DNA from 2 places in the Leifsonia sp. Ger2509 genome. Region 2 is predicted to be linked to the other one. Evidence: predicted binding sites of a transcription regulator. Region 2 holds the regulator's gene; the other holds the start of a gene.
What was found. The regulator LexA, encoded in region 2, represses DNA repair genes until DNA is damaged. The targets are predictions, from matches to a motif close to TCGAACANNTGTTCGA.
Positions count from the first base shown of each region.

Region 1 (6,799 bases), 440 kb from region 2:
ACCCGGAGTGGATCACGTGGCCGCCGTTGACACCCGCGCCAGGCCCGATGTCGACGATCCAGTCGGCCGTGCGGATGGTGTCCTCGTCGTGCTCGACCACGATCAGTGTGTTGCCGAGATCACGGAGCGCGACGAGCGTCTCGATGAGACGTCGGTTGTCGCGCTGGTGCAGGCCGATGCTCGGCTCGTCGAGCACGTACAGGACGCCGGTGAGACCCGATCCGATCTGGGTGGCCAGACGGATGCGCTGCGCCTCGCCCCCGGAGAGCGTCGCGGCCGCGCGCGACAGGTTCAGGTAGTTGAGGCCGACCTGGATGAGGAAGTCAAGCCGGACCTTGATCTCGCGCAGCACCTGCGCGGCGATCGTCGTCTCGCGGTCGGTGAGGTGGAGTTTGTCCATGAACGAACGTGCGTCGGTGAGGCTCAGCTCGGACGCGTCAGCGATGCTCGCGCCGTGGATGAGGACTGCGAGGACCTCCGGTTTGAGCCGCTTGCCGTTGCATACGGGACACGGGACTTCGCGCAGGTATTCCGCCCAGCGCGCGCGCTGGGTGTCGGTGTCGGCCTGGATGTACTGGCGTTCGATGTATGGCACGACGCCTTCGAACCCGGAGGTGTAGCTCATCTCGCGGCCGTAGCGGTTCTTCCACCGCACCTTCACTTCGAAGTTGTCTCCGCGCATCACGGCGTTGCGGACGTCTTCGCTCAGATCGCGCCACGGTGTGTTCAGCGAGAAACCGAGGTCGCGTGCCAGACCATCGAGGAGTTTCTCGTAATAGTTGAAGAGTCCCTTGCCCTGGGTCGTCCAGGGGACGATGACGCCCTCGGCGATGCTGAGGTCGTCATCGGCGAGCAGCAGTGCCTCGTCGACCGACATGCGTGTACCGAGACCGGAGCATTCCGGGCAGGCGCCGAACGGGGCGTTGAACGAGAACGTGCGCGGCTCGATCTCGGTGAGCTGGATGGCGTGTCCGTTGGGGCAGGAGAGCTTCTCGCTGAACGAACGCCAGGCGGCGGGCCCCTCGAGGTCGACGAAGTTGACCTGCACGAGACCGTCCGTGAGGCGCAAAGCGGTCTCGAGGGAGTCGGTCAGGCGGCTCAGGATGTCGGGGCCGGCGACCAGACGGTCGACCACGACCGAGATGTCGTGCTTGTACTGCTTCTTCAGCGTGGGCGGGTCGCTGAGCTGGATCTGCTCGCCGTCGACGAGCGCACGCGAGTAGCCACCTGCTGCGAGCTCCTTGAACAGGTCGACGAACTCGCCCTTCTTCTGCGAGACGACGGGACTGAGGATCTGGTACCGCGTGCCGGTCTCGAGTTCCATGAGCTGATCGGCGATCTGCTGAACGGTCTGGCGCTGGATCGGCTCACCGCACACGGGACAGTGCGGCACGCCGATGCGCGCCCACAGCAGCCGCATGTAGTCGTAGATCTCCGTGATGGTGCCGACGGTCGACCGGGGGTTGCGGTTGGTCGACTTCTGGTCGATGGAGACGGCCGGGCTCAGCCCCTCGATGAAGTCGACGTCGGGGCGATCGACCTGTCCGAGGAACTGTCGCGCGTATGCGGAGAGCGACTCGACATAGCGGCGCTGGCCCTCTGCGAAGATCGTGTCGAAGGCGAGCGACGACTTGCCCGAGCCCGAAAGACCCGTGAAGACGACGAGCGAATCCCTCGGAATCTCGAGGTCGACGTTGTGCAGATTGTGCACTCGTGCGCCCCGCACGCTGAGGTGGGATCCGGTCACCTGGTTGATACTCACTCGATCAATTCTCCGCTATTCGTGAAGCGGGACGGCCCGCGTTCGCTCTCGGCGACAGTCGCCCTGCCGGTGCGGCCCGCCCCCGCCGCATCGGTTCGAACATATCTTCGATTGTAGCGCTCCCTTGTGGCGCTGCGCGTCTGTACGCGGCGAGTCTAAGTCACCCCTCTGACATCCGGCCGATCAGGGCCGTCGTTCCCGCAGGAGGGGGCCGAGGAGCACGAGCGCGAGCGCGACCAGCGCCCCCGCGGCGACCACGGCGATCGCGGGCAGCGAGCCACCGGCCGTGCTCGCAGCGGCGACCCAGAGTGCCGCAGCGATGAACAACTGGAACGGGACCTGGATCGCGACGAACCGGACAACGGATGGCGCCATCGCCTTCAGTTGGACGCGGGTACGGGGCGACGAGACGAGCATCCAGGACGCGAGGACGTGGGCGGCGTGCACCCCGGCGACGAGCACGTACGGGTGCCAGTCCAGAGGGTCGGGGTGCCGCGTGAGCACCGTGCCGGCCAGAACCACGAGCATCACCCATGCCGTCATCCAGCGGGGCATGACGACGGCTGCTGCGGCGAGCACGATCACTACGCCGCTCCAGAACGCGGAGGTCCCTTCGACGATCCCGAGTGTCGCGGCGAGGAGGAAGAAGAGGCCACGCAGAGTCCACGCGGGAACGTGGAGGCCGATCTCCGGTTCTCCGTCCGGTTGGCGGACAGTCGGGCGCCCGGCCCCCGTCGGGTCGGCGCTCATCGGATCCGCCTCGGCCGGCTCAGGATGCGCAGCAGGGCTTCTCGGTCGGGCCGGTCGGCCGAACGCTGCCAGCGGACGACGTCGATCCCCGCAGCGCCCAGTCGGTGCAGCCGCTCCTCGCGTTCCATCATCACGATGCGGAACGCGACCAGCTCGCGGCGGATCAGCCCGGTCGTCACCGGGTCGGGGAGGGAGTCGACACCGATGACGCGATGTCCGGATGCTCTCCAGAGGAGGGCGAGATGCGCGGCCTCGTCGTCGAGGAAGGTCGAGAAGACCACGATCTCCGCGCCGGGGACGACCTGGGGAGCGCGCACGCGGTCGGAGGCGTAGCCGGACGGGCGGGTCCGGGCGATCGCGTCGAGCACCCGGTAGAGATGGCGCGCTCCCGCGCCCGGCCGAAGGGCACGGGTTCCCGTGGCGAGGTCGTGGAAACCGACCCGGTCACCCGCGCGGACGTAGCCTGCCGCCAGGGAGCTCGCACCCTCTCTGGCGAGGTCCAGGGAGCTGATCCCCCTGTTGCGCGGTGCACCGCTGCTCCATTCGGCCACGCCGTCCGTCACGTCGTCCCTGCTGTCCAGGACGATCAGGATGGCCGCATCCGAGGTCGCCGTCGTCCGCCGCACATACAGCTCGCCCGGTGCCTGCGCCCGTCGTGCCGTCGCTCTCCAGTCGATCCGGCGCATCCGGTCGCCGCTGGTGAACCGATCGATGTCGCGGAATTCGCCGCCGTCGCCCGGACGCGAGGAGGTGTGCGGCCCAGTGAGCCCAGTGAGGCGTTCCGGCAACGGCAGGCTCCTGGGGGCTGTGTACGGAGGCTCGACGACACGTTCGGAGAACAGCGGCAGGGTCGGATCGGACAGGAACGATGCATCGGCGCCGACCAGCCGGTACCGGGTCTCGACGAATCGCTGAGGACCGGAGTGGATGACCGCGATCGTCCCCGGAAGTGCGGCCGCAGTGTCCGGTGCCACGATGTAGTCGCGCTGTGAGGACCCGAGAGTCCGCAGGCGCACGTGCACGGCGTCGAGGCGCGCGGCGGCCGTGACTCCGACCGTGTAGTCGAGTGTCGTCCGATCGGTTCCGCGTCTCGTGGTCGACGTGAACGAGGAGAGAGTGCGGGATGCGGGGCGTCGGTCCCAGGCGACCGCTGCGGCGAGGGCGAGCGGGAGGCCGACCAGGGCGAGCTCGACGTTCGAGACGGCCAGGGCCATCCCGATGCAGAGCAGTGCGACGACGACGCCGGCGGTCACGGATGCGCTCATCGACCACCCGTGACTGGACGCGCTCGGCGGGGGGTCGGATGCGGTGGATGCGGTGCCGGGAGCGTGCTCGTCCACGATCAGTCCGCGACGGATCCGGGGGTGCGGGTTCCGACGACCGGCGGCCCCGCGACGGTGTTGACGAGTTCGGCCACGATCTGCGTGGCCTGAACTCCCCCGGTCCATGCCTGCACGGTCAGCGACAGCCGGTGGGCCAGCACGGGCACCGCGACCGCCTTCACGTCGTCCGGGATGACGAAGTCACGACCATCCATGACCGCCTTGGCCCGCGCCACGAGGAGCAGGCTCTGCGATCCACGGGGGGATGCTCCGACCTGGACGGACCGATGGTGGCGGGTCGCGGCCGCGAGGGCGACGCAATAGGCTGCGATGTCCGGGTCGACATCCACGTGCTCCACCCCTGCCTGCATCGCACGGAGCGTCTCAGCGGTCACGACGGGTTCGATCGGGGCACGCTCCTGGTGGCGGGCGATCCGCGCGAGCAGTACGCGGCTCTCGCCGTGCGCATCCGGGTAGCCGACCGCGAGGCGCACCATGAACCGGTCGAGCTGCGCCTCCGGAAGCGCGTAGGTGCCCTCGTACTCGATGGGGTTCGAGGTGGCGATCACGTGGAACGGCACCGGTAGTGGGAAGCTGCGCCCCTCGACAGTCACCTGGCCCTCCGCCATCGCCTCGAGCAGGGCTGACTGGGTCTTCGGCGATGTCCGGTTGATCTCGTCGGCGAGGAAGAGACCCGTGAAGACCGGGCCCGGACGGAACACGAAGTCGGCCTCGGCCGGCGCATAGACGAATGAGCCCGTGATGTCGGCGGGCAGGAGGTCCGGCGTGCATTGGAGACGCCGGAACTCGAGCCCGATCGCCGTTGCGAGACTGCGGGCGGCCAGGGTCTTGCCGAGTCCGGGTACGTCCTCGAAGAGCACGTGACCACCAGCGAGGATGGTCGCCAGGGCCAGCTCCAGCGGCTCGCGCATTCCGACCACTACCGTCGACACCCGGTCGAGAATCGCCTCGGCCAGGGTCGCCACCTCCCGAACGGTCAGCGGATGCGGCAGTTCGGTCGTTTCGGGGTCAGCGATCATCAATGCTCCTCGGTGACGGTGACGGTGACGGTGACGGTGACGGTGCTGGGTCGCCGGCGTCGAGGGCGGCCAGCGCGTCGAGCGTCGTTTCGACGGCAGCGAGCCGCGGGAGGGCGCGCTCGCCCGGGCGGACGGTTTCCCACCCCTCCCGGCCCAGAGCGCGCACGATCCCTGCAGCGTCGGCAGGATCGTCGAGATCCAGGTCGTGCCGGGCGAGCGTCGCTCGCGCCAGGTCGCGCAGACGCCGATGGGCCGAGACCGCGATCGCGCCCGATCGGGAATGGAGCGACCAGGAGAGGTGGCTCACGTCCCGCCGGATTCCGCTCTCGGCGGGTTCACGGTCCCGAATCCATTCGGCCGGGCGGTGTTCGGGGACCGCGCCGAGCACAACGGCGACAGTGGCGACGACGAGACCGAGCGCGACGGCATGGGCGACATCCATGCCGAAGTACCAGGCGATCACCCCGACTCCGGCTCCGATCGTCGAGCAGATGACGAGCCGACCGCGGAGGGGCGGTCGCAGCAGCACACGTCGCGGTTCCTGAACGGTCATCCGGCGCTCCCGCCTGAGCCGAGCGGGCTCTCTGCGCCGGGCGCGGAACCCCACGACGCGGCGAGGCGTTCGAGCGAACGCCGGGCGACTGCGATGTCCTGGTCTGTGACCGGGGTGTCGCCGAACCGCACCCGCAGGTAGAGCCGGAGGAGCGTGCGCGCCGCGTCATCGTCTGCGTGGACGCGCGCGAGGACGCGCTGGGTGAATTCGGCGGGCGTTTCGGCGGCCCTCCGCTGGACTCCGGACTCCTCGGCGGCCTCCTGAAGGCCGAGCCAGGCACGCTCGATCGCGTCGCGCGGCTCCCGATCCTCGTCGAGGGTGCTCAGCGCGCGGTCGAAGCCGCGCTGGAGTGCCGGGGCGTCGGGCGCCGATGGAGGCTCCTGCTCGGACACCGGCCCGGCGTCGAGCAGCCGAGCACTGTCGAGCGGCCTGCCGAGCGCCTGCCGGCGACGGAGCAGCCGGCCGAGCAGGAGCCCCGCGAGGACGAGAAGGGCCGCGATCGCGAGCCACAGCAGCGGTGTCCCGTCGATGACGAATGGCTTCAACTGAGAGTTGTTCTGGAGGTCGGTGCCCGCTGTATGCTCCGGACCGGGTTGTGGCGAGACGGTGGGTTGGCTGAACTCGGGCACCCAGCGGATGCCGGTGAACGTGGCCGGTCCCTGCAGGAGGATCCCGCCGACGAGGGTGATGCCGAGCACCACGCACAGGGCGAGCACGGTTCGCTTCTTCATCCGTGTCGCCTCACTCGCCTGGACCGCCGACCGCGCGGGCCGGCGCGGCCACGATGCTCATTCGTTCACCGTACCGCCGCAGTCCGAATCAACCCAGATGTCCGGCTTTCTCCATCTGACGCAGGTCGTGTTTCAGGTCGGAGAGCTCATCGCGCAACCGCGCCGCGAGTTCGAACTTGAGTTCACCGGCGGCCTGGAGCATCTGTTCGTTGAGGTCGGCGATCAGCGACTCGAGTTCGTTCGCGCCGGCCGCCGCGATGCCCTCGCGTCGTAGGTTCGGAACGGGGCTCTTCCTGCGCTGCTCGCGGCCGGCCAGCATGGCAGCGGTGTCGGCCTCTTCACGCGCCAGCACATCGGTGATGTCGGCGATGCGCTTGCGCAGCGGCGTCGGGTCGATCCCGTGGGCGGTGTTGTATTCGACCTGCTTCTCGCGCCGCCGCGTGGTCTCCTCGATCGCCTGTTTCATCGAGTCGGTCAGTACGTCTGCGTACATGTGCACCTGCCCCGACACGTTGCGGGCGGCGCGGCCGATGGTCTGGATGAGCGAGGTCGACGAGCGCAGGAAGCCCTCCTTGTCGGCGTCGAGGATGGCGACGAGGGAGACTTCGGGAAGGTCGAGACCTTCGCGCAGCAGGTTGATG
Region 1 is NZ_JBUYVB010000003.1:357,834-364,632, reverse strand. It holds gene uvrA (excinuclease ABC subunit UvrA) at 1-1,762, opposite strand, end outside; gene ACV7NN_RS01980 (hypothetical protein) at 1,946-2,512, opposite strand; gene ACV7NN_RS01975 (DUF58 domain-containing protein) at 2,509-3,852, opposite strand; gene ACV7NN_RS01970 (AAA family ATPase) at 3,855-4,874, opposite strand; gene ACV7NN_RS01965 (hypothetical protein) at 4,864-5,427, opposite strand; gene ACV7NN_RS01960 (DUF4129 domain-containing protein) at 5,424-6,158, opposite strand; gene uvrB (excinuclease ABC subunit UvrB) at 6,247-6,799, opposite strand, start outside.
Region 1: the regulator LexA is predicted to act here: its motif matches at 1,858-1,873, upstream of uvrA (excinuclease ABC subunit UvrA).

Region 2 (6,799 bases):
AGCGGTGTGCCCGTGGGGTTGTTCGGGGCGCACAGGATGACGATGTCCGGATCGACGCGGCGGACCTCGGCGACGGCGGTCTCAGCGCTCAGTTCGAAGTCGTCGTCGCGCGGACCCGCGAGCCATTCCGTCCCCGTGCCCCCGGCGAGGATCGAGTACATCGAGTAGGTCGGCGCGAATCCCAGCAGAGAGCGGCCTGGTCCCCCGAACGCCTGCAGGATGTGCTGGATCACCTCGTTCGACCCATTCGCCGCCCAGATCTGGGCGGGTGTCAGGTCGTGCCCGAGATAGCGGGCCAGGCTTTCGCGCAACTCGACGAACTCCCGGTCCGGGTAGCGGTTGACCCCCTTGATCGCCGTGGCGACCGCCGCCACGATATCGGCAGCGACGTCGTCCGGGATCGGATGCGTGTTCTCGTTGACGTTCAGCGCGACCGGAACGGTCTTCTGGGGTGCGCCGTAGGGGGTCTTTCCCCGCAGGTCATCGCGAATAGGCAGATCGGAGAGGGAGGTCACCCACCCAATGCTAATGCGGCTCTAACGGGTGCTCTCTCAGTGCGTTGCGCTGTATTGCGCCGGGATGGCGATGCGCTGCCCCGGCGTCACGACGGCCGACTGAAGCTGGTTGAGCGAAACGATGTCGGCGATCACGTCGCGCGGGTCGGCGCTCGGTGCGACCTTCTCCGCGATGCTCCACAGCGACTGGCCGGAGTGGACCGTCACGTAGGAGAACTGCGTGTGGGTGGTCGACCCGGTCGCGATCGCTCCACCGCCGTTGACGGCGAAGAGGAAGGCGCCGATGACGAGCGGCACGGCCGCGAGCGACGTGATCACGACGCGTCCACGTCGGGTCAGCCTGAGGTGCGTGGTCGCTGCGCCGGCGGGGCGGGATGTTGCACCGGCGAAATGCGTCGGCATCTGGATCGCTGCAGTCATGGCCTGTCCTCCTGGGAGTATTCGCATCCGGCACTCGGCCGGGAGGGCCGGATGCGAAGCTATGTTCCGAATATATCTTCGAATGTTCGAAACTTCAACCACTCCGCAGACGCCGATTATGGAACGAATATCGCAACACACTCGAACACATGTTTGTTTCAGCGCTGCATCGTGGATACAGTTTCGATTGTCTGGAGTTCACTCAACCAGGCACCACCGACATTCGTTCCGGCGCAGCCTCCGGAACGGACGCGGAGGCGGTCACGAAGGGACGGGGAAGTGACGAACGACACCGGAGCAGGGCGGGAACGCGGCGGCACCCGCCGTCGCAAGAACCTGAGCGAGAAGCAGCTCGCCATCCTCGACGTGATCGCGCGCTCCGTGAGCCAGCGCGGCTATCCGCCGAGCATGCGAGAGATCGGCGACGCCGTCGGCCTGTCCTCCCTCTCGAGCGTGACGCACCAGCTCAACCAGCTGGAGCTGAGCGGCTACCTCCGTCGTGATCAGAACCGGCCCCGCGCACTCGAGATCCTGATCGACCTGCCGTCCACCGCATCCGAGAGCCTCGACTACGAGAACCAGACCCCGGTCGGCGACGCGGCCATGGTCCCTCTTGTCGGTCGCATCGCGGCGGGCGTGCCGATCACGGCTGACCAGCAGGTCGAAGAGGTCTTCCCGCTCCCCCGCCAGCTCGTCGGCAACGGCGATCTCTTCATGCTCAAGGTCGTCGGCGAGTCGATGATCGACGCGGCCATCTGCGACGGCGACTGGGTGGTCGTGCGGCAGCAGAAGACGGCGGAGAACGGCGACATCGTAGCGGCCATGCTCGACAGCGAAGCCACGGTCAAAGTCTTCCGCCAGCGGGACGGGCACACCTGGCTGCTTCCCCGCAATTCGAACTTCGAGCCGATCCTGGGCGACTTCGCCGAGGTGCTCGGCAAAGTGGTGGCGGTCCTCCGAGCCGTCTGAGCATCCGGCGCTGCGCCGCGTCAGGGGCCGGGCGCTGAAACGATGCCCGAGTCGTAGGCGAAGACGACCACCTGCGCCCGGTCGCGCGCATCCAGCTTCGCCATCGCGCGCGAGACGTGGGTCTTGGCCGTCGCCGGGCTGATGAACAGCCGCACACCGATCTCCGCGTTGCTCAGGCCCGACGCCACCAGCGCGACGATCTCGCGTTCCCGCTCGGTGAGCCGGGCGAGCTTCTCCTCGATGGCCTCGTCCCGGCGCGGAACGGTCGCGAACCGGGCGATCAGCCGGCCCGTGACACTCGGCGCGAGCAGGGACTCCCCCGACGCGACGACCCGCACCGCGCGCCGCAGGTCGTCCGGCTCCAGATCCTTCAGAAGGAATCCGCTCGCACCGGCGCGAAGCGCGGCGAAGACGGTCTCGTCCAGTTCATAGGTCGTGACCACGAGCACCCGGGTGTCGGGGAGCGAAGGATCGCCGACCACGGATGCGGTGGCCGCAATCCCGTCGAGCCGCGGCATCCGCACATCCATCACGATCACGTCGGGCCGCGTCCGGCGTGCCAGGTCGACCGCTTCGAGGCCGTCCGCCGCCTCGCCCACGACCTCGATGTCATCGGAGCGATCGAGGATCGCGCGGAATCCCTCGCGGATGAGCGCCTGGTCGTCGGCGAGCAGGACGCGGATCATGCCGGCTCCTCGATCGGCAGCACCGCGGACACGAGGAAGCCGCCGAGCGGAGACGTGCCGGTCTCGAGCATTCCACCCGCCGAATACGCCCGTTCGCGCATCCCCACGAGTCCGAGACCGTGCCCCGGGACGCCCGCGGAGGCGCCGCGCCCGTCGTCCTCCACCGTCACCTGGAGCGCCCGGGCATCCGGATCCGCGCGCACCGTGACGCGTACCGTGGTCGCGGCCGCGTGCCGAACGACGTTGGTGACGGCCTCCTGCACGATGCGGTACGCGGTCAGTTCGGCGAAAGGGGTGAGCTCGGCGCCGTCAACGGCAACGCGCGATTCGACGGCGAGCCCGGAGGACTCGAGTTCCGCGAGGAGCTCGGGCAGTTCGTCGAGTCCCGGCTGCGGAGCGGTCTCGACACCCAGAGCGGGATCGCGCCGGAGCAGTTCGAGTGTGCGACGAAGCTCCGGGATCGCCTGGCGCGACAGCCCGCGCACCCTCATCATCGCCGTGCGGGCCGTATCCGGATGTTCGTCGAACGCATCGAGCGCGACGCCCGCCTGCACCGAGATGACGGAGATGGTGTGCGCCAGCACGTCGTGGAGTTCCCGGGCCATTCCGAGCCGTTCCTCGGTGAGCTGTTCGCGCATCCGTGCCTCCGCCTCGCTCGCTGCGGCGGCGACGCTCAGTTCGTTGTTGCGGCGAACCTGCGCCGCGGTCGCACCCAGCACCACCATGACCGCCATCCCCAGCGCAGGGCCGGTGATGGCGAACGAGAACCAGGGGACGGGATGCGGCGGGAGTGACGGGATGATCATCCAGGCGACGATGAAGCCTGACGCGACGATGATGGAGCGCCACGTCGACCGGCCGTAGGCGCCGATCGCGTACGACGTCACGAAGAGGACGAGTGCCGGTGATGCGCCCGGGTACCCGGCGAAATGGTAGGCCGCGACCGCCGCGATCACCACCCACGACGCCAGGACCGGATGCTGTCGCCGGACGACGATCGGCACGCAGGCGACGAGGCCGAGAAGGTACGCACCGGCCCAGAACACCGCCACCGCGGGGTACGTCGTGGCGGATGCGTACGCCAGCTCCGCGTAGATCCCCGCCTCGACGAGGACGAGCACCACCACCGCGATCAGCAGGTCCACCTGGAACGCGGTGATGCGGCGTCCGCTGTCGTGCGCCACGGCCGGGCTCGTCACCGTGTCAGCCTATCGGGGCGCGCCATGTCGATCGATGGGAGCTCGCGCGCCGGGTCCGCCGTCGCTGGGCGCCGGGTGCGGAGCCGGAAGAGGCGTGGCCGACGGTAGGCGAGGAACGCCAGGCCCGACAGCCCCGCCGTCCACGCGACCAGGATCGCGATACTCGTCGCGTCCGGGAGGCTCCCGCCCGCGATCTTCCAGCCCAGGTCCGCAAGCCGGTAGGTCGGCATCCACAGGGCGACATCGCGCATCCCCGACGGCAGGACCGCCGGCGGCACCCACAGGCCCCCGAGCGCGGACATGGCCATGTAGAGCCCGTAGCTGAGTGGGTAGGCCAGATCGGAACCGACGAGGAATCCGATCGCGATGCCGAGTGCGGCGAACGTGGTGCTGCCCAGCCACAGGGCTGCGACGAGCGAGATCCATTGCCCCGGCGACAGGGCGACACCTTTCGCCACGGCCGCCGTGACGCAGACGAGCACGATCGCGGGCAACGCGGTCAGCACGCTGGCGACGACCTTCGAGCCCAGCACTGTCGCGCCCGAGATGGGCATCGAGCGCAGCTGCTGCAGCCATTCGGTCTGGCGCTCCTCCGCGATCCGCGGACCCGTTGTCGAGAGCACGGCCCAGATCGCACCGTATGCCGCCATCGCCACCATGATCTCGACCGTGCCCGGCAACTGGCCGGGAGGGATCGGACCGCCGCCGAACAGCGTGGCGAAGAGGAGATAGAAGCCGACCGGTGCGGCAACCGCCAGCGCGAGGTATTTCGGGTCGCGCAGCATCCGGACGGTTTCGAGACGCAGCAGCGAGCGGGTCATGATGCCTCCTGGGTGAGGGTGAGGAAGGATTCGTCGAGGCTGGGCGGACTCACTTCGAGGGAACGCCAGTCGAGTCCGCACGCTGCGAGGGCGCGGACGGTCGCGTCGGAATCGTTGGTTCGGAGAGCGAAGCGCTCCCCCGCGCCCGCCACATCGACGACTCCGGACAGCGCGCCGAGCCGACCGTGCGGGTCTGGCGCGTCCGGCACGGTTACGCGGATCATCGTCGTACCCGTTCGCCGCCGGATCTCGTCGGGGCGACCGTCGCCGACGATCCTGCCGTTGGCGAGGACCACCACCCGGGCGGCGTTCTCGTCCACCTCGTCGAGATAGTGCGTCGCGAAGACGAGCGTGCGCCCGGTTGCTGCGAACGCGCGCATCGCCTCCCAGAACTCGGTCCGCGCCTGCACGTCGAGCGCGCGCGTCGGCTCGTCGAGGATGAGGATCTCGGGGTCGGCGACCACGGCGATCGCGAACCGGAGCCGCTGCGCCTGGCCGCCGGAGAGGCGGTCGACGCGCCGACGCTCGAGGCCGGTGAGCCCGGCGAGGTCGATGGCCCGGCCGACCGCGAGCGGCCTGGGGTAGATGCCGGCGGCGAAGCCGACCAGTTCGGACACCGTCACTCCGGCCATGAAGCCGGTGTCCTGGAGCATCGCGGCGATGGCGCCACGTGCCACCGCAGTCCGGGGCGACGAGCCGGCCACGCGCACGCTGCCACGATCGGCGGTGACGAGGCCCACCATCATCCCGATCGTCGTGCTCTTGCCTGCGCCGTTGGGACCGAGGAGAGCCACGGACTCGCCGCGTGCGAACTCGAGGTCGAGCGAGTGGATCGCTTCGACGCCGCCGTAGCTCTTCGAGACGCCTTCGAGGCGGACAGACTCTTCGGCTGGGGACGCGGAATCGCGCGTCGCGATGGAGATCGGTTCGTTCATCCCCCGATCGTGTCGCGAACGGCACGCGGTCGCGTCGGCCCGGAGGGTCGGGCGGCATACCGCAGCGGGAGTATTCTCTCCCCGCCCCGTCTACGCCCAGCCGAGCTCGTGGAGGCGAGCGTCGGACAGCCCGAAGTAGTGCCCGATCTCGTGCACGAGCGTCACGCGCACGCGCCGGCGGAGCTCGTCGAGGTCGCCGCTGCGCTCCTGGATGTTGTTCTTGAACAACGTGATCCGGTCGGGAAGCTCGCCGTAGCCGTAGACGCCCCGCCGGGTCAGCGGGTGCCCGGCGTACAGCCCGTAGAGACGCGGATACTGTCCCCGTGGCTGGTTGTCGATGAGGATGGCGACGTTGTCCAGCTGCCCGAACCAGTCGTCGGGGATGGCGTCGTACTCTTCGGTGACGATGCGCTCGAACTCATCGTCGGAGATCTCGACCATGCAGCAATCCTGTCACCGTCCGGAGCGCCCGCAACGGAAAGGGCGCACAGGTTCGCTCCCGGCGCACTGGATGCAACCTGTGCGCCGGTCCGGAACCGGTGCGCCCCACCGATCGAGTGCGTTAGGCGGGAACGCCCGCCTTCTCCCGGACGACCCGCGTCGCCTCGAGGATGTTCTTCAGCGACGCGACCGTCTCGTCGTATCCACGGGTCTTGAGCCCGCAGTCCGGGTTCACCCAGAGCTGGCGGCCGGGGATGGCCGCGAGCGCCGTCTCGAGCAGCTCGGTCACCTCGGCGACGCTCGGCACGCGCGGCGAGTGGATGTCGTAGACACCCGGCCCGATCCCATGGTCGAATCCGCTGGTCTGGATGTCGTGGACGACCTCCATGCGCGAGCGCGCCGCCTCGATGCTCGTCACATCCGCGTCGAGGTTGCGGATCGCGTCGATGACGACGCCGAACTCCGAGTAGCAGAGGTGGGTGTGGATCTGCGTCTCGTCGCGCACCCCGGCGGTGGCGAGACGGAAGGATCCGACCGACCAGTCGAGGTAGTCCGCGTGGGCCGCGCGCTTGAGCGGCAACAGTTCGCGCAGCGCAGGCTCGTCGACCTGGACGATGCGGATGCCCGAGGCTTCCAGGTCACCGATCTCGTCGCGGAGGGCCAGCGCGACCTGGCGCGCGGTCTCGCCGAGCGGCTGGTCGTCCCGCACGAACGACCAGGCGAGGATCGTGACCGGACCGGTGAGCATCCCCTTCACCGGCTTCTCGGTGAGGCTCTGCGTGTACGTGGACCAGTCGACCGTGATCGGCTTCG
Region 2 is NZ_JBUYVB010000003.1:795,088-801,886, forward strand. It holds gene ACV7NN_RS04110 (histidinol-phosphate transaminase) at 1-515, opposite strand, end outside; gene ACV7NN_RS04115 (LysM peptidoglycan-binding domain-containing protein) at 552-935, opposite strand; gene lexA (transcriptional repressor LexA) at 1,215-1,904, shown strand; gene ACV7NN_RS04125 (response regulator transcription factor) at 1,925-2,590, opposite strand; gene ACV7NN_RS04130 (sensor histidine kinase) at 2,587-3,789, opposite strand; gene ACV7NN_RS04135 (ABC transporter permease) at 3,786-4,610, opposite strand; gene ACV7NN_RS04140 (ABC transporter ATP-binding protein) at 4,607-5,545, opposite strand; gene ACV7NN_RS04145 (metallopeptidase family protein) at 5,636-5,986, opposite strand; gene metE (5-methyltetrahydropteroyltriglutamate--homocysteine S-methyltransferase) at 6,108-6,799, opposite strand, start outside.